2 regions of the Enterobacter sp. Taxon_2 genome follow, and region 1 is predicted to be linked to the other one. Evidence: predicted binding sites of a transcription regulator. Region 1 holds the regulator's gene; the other holds the start of a gene.
What was found. The regulator LexA, encoded in region 1, represses DNA repair genes until DNA is damaged. The targets are predictions, from matches to a motif close to TNCTGTATGTACATACAGNA.

Region 1 (3,416 bases):
CCAGGGCCAGCCACAAACCGTGATTACCCAGCCAGGGGAGCGTCAGCAGCGTCAGACCAAACCCGGCCGCTGCAACCGCCATACTGTTACGCATTTCCGCTCCGCGCGTCGCACCAATAAACATGCCGTCCAGCAGATAACACCAGACGCCGACCACCGGTAAGACGACTTGCCAGATGAGATAGTGACTCGCCAGCTCGCGCAGCGCAGGAAGAGACGTCAGCAATGCAACGATCTGCTCACCAAAGCAGGCGTAAACCAGGCCAAACACCAGCGCCACCAGTCCCGACTGACGGCAGGCTGCCCGCCAGACATCCCGTAGTTGCCCGCTTTCGCGCGCACCGTACGCCTGCCCGGAATGCGCTTCTACCGCATAGGCAAAACCGTCCAGCGCGTAGGCGGTAAAGGTCAGTAGCGTCATCAATACCGCGTTGACCGCAACGATTTCTGGCCCCAGTCGAGCCCCGAAAACCGTCAGCGCCCCGAAGCAGAGCTGAAGCAGCAGCGAGCGCAGCATGATGTCTCGGTTAAGCGCCAGCAGCTTACGGATATTGCCGCGCCATGCGTTTTTGAGCAGCGCCAGGGAGATGCCGCGCATCGCCAGCACGCGCCAGACCATCCACAGGCCAATGATAAAGGTCCCGTATTCGGCAATCGCCGTCGCAAGCGCCGCGCCCTGCACGTTCATATGCAGACCCATGACCAGCCAGACATCCAAAACGATATTGAGCAGGTTACCCACCACCAGCAAAATCACGGGTGCACGGGCGTACTGAACGCCCAGTAGCCACCCCAGCAGAACCAGGTTAGCCAGTGACGCGGGCGCGCTGAGCCAGCGGATTTCAAGGAAACGTCGCGCCTGCGCCAGTACCGCCTCGCTGCCGCCAACAACATGAAGCGCAAGGTCGATCAGGGGCGCACGTAATAAAACGATTAACGCCCCCGCGCCAAGCGCGAGGATCAGCGGCTGGACCAGCGCGCGCGCCAGACGCAGCGGATCTTTTGCACCATAAGCCTGTGCCGTGAGCCCGGTGGTGCTCATACGCAAAAAGAGCAGCAGCATAAACAGGAAGCTGGTTGCCGTCGCGCCAATCGCCACGCCGCCAAGATAGACAGGCGAATCAAGATGGCCAATAACGGCAGTATCGACCAGACCCAGCAAGGGAACGGTAATATTGGAGAAGATCATCGGCAGAGCAAGACGCCACAATGCCTTATCGGATGCCGTCAGCAGTGACATGAAAAATACCGGGTGTGGAGAATGAAGCAGGCTACAGCGGCACCATAGCCTGTCAGGAAGAGGTTACAGCCATTCGCCGTTGCGAATGACCCCAACCGCCAGTCCTTCGATAGAGAAGTTGTGTTCGCGCAGATCGACCACAATCGGGGAGAACTCGTTGTTTTCAGGCAGTAGCTGAACGGTGTTCCCCTGTTTTTTCAGACGCTTGACGGTCACTTCGTCGTCAATGCGCGCGACCACCACCTGGCCGTTACGCACATCCTGCGTTTTGTGCACCGCAAGCAGATCGCCGTCAAGAATGCCGATGTCTTTCATCGACATGCCGCTGACGCGCAGCAGGAAATCAGCGCTCGGTTTGAACATGGCTGGATCGACCTGATAGTGGCCTTCAATATGCTGCTGTGCCAGTAAAGGCTCACCGGCGGCAACACGTCCCACCAGCGGAATGCCCGTCTCTTCTTCCACCAGCAGGCGGATACCACGCGACGCGCCCGAGACAATCTCAATCACGCCCTTACGCGCCAGCGCTTTCAGGTGTTCTTCGGCAGCATTCGGAGAACGGAAGCCCAGACGCTGCGCGATTTCCGCACGCGTGGGTGGCATACCCGTCTGGCCGATATGATCCCGGATGAGATCAAACACCTCTTGCTGCCTGGTCGTTAACGCTTTCATTCCGCCCCCTGGGTGTATATACAGTTATGCTGTGAGTATATACAGTCAAAGGCGATTTTGGAACCAAAAACTGCACAAAAAACCAGGGACTTAATTATTCCTCGAGGCTCATCGGAAATGTGACCAAAGCAGCGTGACCCAGGTGATAGCGGCAGTGATAATCGCCAGCAACACGGCAGCAGAGCCCATGTCTTTTGCGCGGCCAGAAAGTTCATGGAAATCTGAACCAATGCGATCAACCACGGCCTCAATAGCGCTATTAAGAATTTCCACTATCATCACCAGAAGTACGGAACCGATAAGAAGTACGCGGGTAATAGCATCAACATCAAGATAACAGGCGACGATCACCGCGATGATAGCGGCGACGCCCTCCTGGCGAAAGGCGGCTTCGTTGATCCACGCGGCACGGAAACCTTTCCATGAATAGCCGGCGGCTTTGATGATACGCGTTAACCCAGTGGTATTATTGGCCATTAAAAGAACCTTTTATGAAAAAAAGCGTCAGTAACAGGAACTGTAGCGCGTTTCGCTACAGCCTGAAGTATGACGGGTAACAACAGAAATTTTGCGCGCTTTCTGTTATCCTTGCGCCGCAATTGCATTATTAACCAGAGGCTTTACATCGTTTATGTCCGGCTGGCCACGAATTTACTACAAATTACTTAATTTACCATTAAGCATCCTGGTAAAAAGCAAGTCTATCCCAGCAGAACCCGCGCTGGAATTGGGGCTCGATACGTCACGTCCTATTATGTACGTTTTGCCTTATAACTCGAAGGCAGACTTACTGACGCTTCGCGCCCAGTGTCTGGCGCATGACTTACCTGACCCGCTTGAACCGCTTGAAGTTGACGGTACGCTGCTGCCGCGCTATGTGTTCATTCACGGTGGACCGCGCGTGTTTACCTACTACACGCCAAAAGAAGAGTCCATCAAGCTGTTCCATGACTATCTCGACCTGCACCGCAGCAACCCCGATCTGGATGTGCAGATGGTGCCGGTATCGGTGATGTTTGGTCGTCGTCCGGGACGTGAAAAAGGTGAAGAGAACCCGCCGCTGCGCATGCTTAACGGCATCCAGAAGTTCTTTGCGGTCTCCTGGCTGGGGCGCGACAGCTTTGTGCGTTTCTCCCCTTCCGTTTCGCTGCGTCGCATGGCGGACGAGCACGGCACCGACAAGATCATCGCGCAAAAACTGGCGCGCGTGGCGCGTATGCACTTCGCCCGTCAGCGCCTGGCTGCCGTTGGGCCGCGTCTCCCGGCGCGTCAGGATCTGTTCAACAAGCTGCTGGCCTCCAAAGCGATTGCCCGCGCCGTCGAAGACGAAGCGCGTAGCAAGAAAATTTCGCATGAGAAAGCCCAGCAGAACGCCATTGCGCTGATGGAAGAGATTGCAGCAAACTTCTCTTACGAGATGATTCGCCTGTCCGATCGTATTCTCGGCTTTACCTGGAACCGTCTCTACCAGGGCATCAACGTTCATAACGCCGAGCGCGTGCGT
Region 2 (3,416 bases), 1.2 Mb from region 1:
CTCGAATGCGCGTATGGCGATACTGACCAAAAAGCGCGGCAAGCTGGGACTGGGAGAGGATCGCCGCCATCTGCGTGGCCAGCGTGACGAGGAAAGACTCCTCGCTTTCATCGTACTGACGCAGCTCGCGCTGCTGGACGACCAGCACGCCGAGCAGCTGGCGACGCTGGATAATCGGCACGCCAAGGAAAGCGCGGAAGCGCTCTTCTTTTACGGAAGGGATGTACTTAAAGCTGGGGTGTTTTTGTGCGTCAGCAAGGTTGATGGGTTCAGCCAGCCGCCCGACCAGACCCACGATACCTTCATCAAATGCGAGCGTTACGGTGCGTCCGCGTGGTTTTTTCAAACCACGGGTTGCCATCAGGTAATAGCAGCGCCGATCGTGGTCGGCCAGATACACCGAACAGACCTCGGTCTCCATCGCAAGACAGATGTCGGTGACCAGAATATTCAGCGCCTCGTTCAGACGCGGCGCGCTGGCCACCTTCTCGACTATTTCTCGCAAGCGGGTGAGCATGATTTGCGTAGCTTAACCTCTTTTACGTCGCCAGGCAGGTGCGCTCTGCGGCTTAGGCGGGATCTCCTGAAGCTGCATTACCACACTTGCAAACTCTTTCATCACCCTACGGTAAACATCGCGTTTAAATGACACGACCTGACGAACAGGATACCAATAGCTCACCCAGCGCCAGCCATCGAACTCCGGCGTACTGCTGGTTTGCATATTGATGTCTGAATCGTTGCCCACCAACTGCAACAGAAACCACTTCTGTTTCTGGCCGATACAAACCGGCTTTGTGTCCCAACGCACCAAACGTTTCGGTAACTTGTAACGCAACCAGTTGCGGGTCGAAGCCAGGATGCGAACATCTTTTCGGCTTAAACCGACCTCTTCAAAAAGCTCCCGGTACATCGCTTGTTCTGGGGACTCTCCCGGATTGATCCCGCCTTGCGGGAACTGCCAGGAGTGCTGACCATATCGCCGGGCCCACATTACCTGGCCCTGACGATTACAAATTACTATTCCTACGTTCGGGCGGTAGCCATCGTCATCAATCACCGGACTACCCCAAACTAAACCTTATATATGAATGATTGTTTCACACTACAGGGAGGCGGTAAACCACTCTCTTACAGGGCTGCAACCTAATAACATTTGAATAACTCACAAATAAGTGCTGAGTTATAAACAGATGAGTGGCAGTGAAGGGAATTTTATTCACCTTTTCTGTGGATATAGTTGTGAAGAAGTGTCTGATTACCGATGAACAACCTTAAACGCTGCCATATCCCCTCTTTCACCTGAATTCAATAATGCAATTATTTTCATATAGTTAAATGTATTTCCATGAACACAAAACAGAATAGCGTGACGATCGTCACATCAGGGATCGTCGTGCTGATGAAAGATCGAACAGCGTCGGTTTTATCCACAGATTGTGCCAATAAGTTAGTCACAATTTGTTTGAAAATTCGATTTTCATCGCACGTCAAGGCTGTAAATCGAAACAGTAGTCAGGGTTATGCCCAGTTATCCCATTTTTCTGTGGATAACATGGTGTAAGATCCTGTTCATTGTCAGTGACCAGATTTGAACAACCGGTTTTCTGACTCGGGTGAAACGATTTCAAACCCATAAAAAAACCTATAAATCATATACATGGAATATTGGTACAGAAATAGTTAAACTCTATCCACAGGGGACAATTTCTTCGTTTATTTTTTAATCAAAAGGTTACCGTCATGCATCCGCTTACACCCTTGCTCTCACCGCCGTCCAGCGAGGACCAGTTGCTCCAGCAGGCACAGCGTCTTGCGGGTTTTTCGCTTGGCGAGCTGGCGGCAATGGCAGGGCTTCCGATCCCGAAGGATCTTAAGCGGGATAAAGGCTGGATCGGCATGCTGCTTGAGCTGTGGCTGGGTGCGAGCGCAGGGAGCAAACCCGAGCAGGATTTTGCAGCACTTGGTGTGGAGTTAAAAACCATCCCAATAGATAGCCAGGGCAAGCCGCTTGAGACCACCTTTGTCTGCGTTGCGCCATTAACCGGCAACACCGGCGTGACGTGGGAAACCAGCCACGTTCGCCACAAGCTGAAGCGCGTGTTGTGGGTGCCGGTTGAAGGCGAGCGACAGATCCCCCTGGCCGACCGTCGCGTTGGCGCGCCGCTGCTCTGGAGCCCAAACGAGGATGAAGAGCATCAGCTTCGGCTGGACTGGGAGGAGCTGATGGACATGATCGTTCTTGGGCAGGTAGAGCGCATCACCGCCCGACACGGAGAAGTATTACAACTGCGTCCGAAAGCGGCCAACAGTAAAGCGCTTACCGAGGCAATCGGCGCACAGGGTGAGCCGATACTGACGCTGCCGCGCGGTTTTTATCTCAAAAAGAATTTCACCGGCGCGCTCCTGGCACGTCATTTCCTGTTAAAAACATAGTTTTTTACTTATTTTGCGAGCTCTCAAACATAATCGACTGCTTTTTAAGATTTTACTGCTTCCTCAAGTCGCCATATCGGGTTAATACTAGATTATGATTTGATACGCGCCAGATGAGGACGATAACGATGAAAAAATGGGCAGTGTTAGTTTCAGCAGTCGGTTTAGCGTTTGCCGTATCGGGCTGTAGCAGCGATTACGTCATGGCGACAAAAGATGGTCGAATGATCCTGACCGACGGCAAACCCGAAGTTGACGATGATACCGGTCTGGTCAGCTACCGCGATCAGGAAGGCAATAAAATGCAGATCAATCGCGACGAAGTATCGCAAATTATCGAGCGATAAACAGAGAGAGGTCAGTCGCTTGCTGACCTTTTTGATTTTTTTCTTCCCCTTTTGCTTCCCCTCTGCCATGTTTATATTCCTTTGTCGGGCACGCCCTGACGCGGTCTATAAGTCTACTGAGGAAGCCGGCTATGCATTATCACCGTATCCCCCACAGCGCTCTGGAAATAAGCCAACTGGGGTTGGGCACGATGACATTTGGTGAACAAAACAGCGAAGCCGATGCCCATGCACAACTCGATTACGCCGTCAGCCAGGGGATTAACCTGATTGATGTCGCGGAGATGTACCCTGTTCCGCCACGTCCGGAAACGCAGGGACTTACCGAAACCTACGTCGGTAACTGGCTGGCAAAACACGGCAACCGTGAAAAGCTGGTGATTGCCTCCAAAATCAGCGGCCCCGCGCGCAACAACGATACCGGGATCCGCCCGAACCAGATCCTCGATCGCAAGAATATCCGCGCCGCACTGGACGCCAGCCTCAAGCGCCTGCAAACCGACTATCTCGATCTGTATCAGGTGCACTGGCCTCAGCGCCCAACCAACTGCTTTGGTAAGCTCGGCTACAGCTGGAATGAGAGCGCCCCCGCCGTGACACTGCTGGAAACGCTGGAAGCGCTGACCGAATGCC

Region 2: a site for LexA is predicted at 1,495-1,514, ahead of mutH (DNA mismatch repair endonuclease MutH). Genes of this name have one in related genera too.

The regions. Positions count from the first base shown of each region.
Region 1 is NZ_CM178024.1:308,348-311,763, reverse strand. Features, by position in the region: gene dinF (MATE family efflux transporter DinF) at 1-1,240, opposite strand, end outside; gene lexA (transcriptional repressor LexA) at 1,304-1,912, opposite strand; gene AC4IC4_RS01390 (diacylglycerol kinase) at 2,021-2,389, opposite strand; gene plsB (glycerol-3-phosphate 1-O-acyltransferase PlsB) at 2,544-3,416, shown strand, end outside.
Region 2 is NZ_CM178024.1:3,916,523-3,919,938, forward strand. Features, by position in the region: gene ptsP (phosphoenolpyruvate--protein phosphotransferase) at 1-517, opposite strand, end outside; gene rppH (RNA pyrophosphohydrolase) at 530-1,060, opposite strand; gene mutH (DNA mismatch repair endonuclease MutH) at 1,744-2,436, shown strand; gene AC4IC4_RS18530 (YgdI/YgdR family lipoprotein) at 2,565-2,783, shown strand; gene AC4IC4_RS18535 (NADP(H)-dependent aldo-keto reductase) at 2,915-3,416, shown strand, end outside.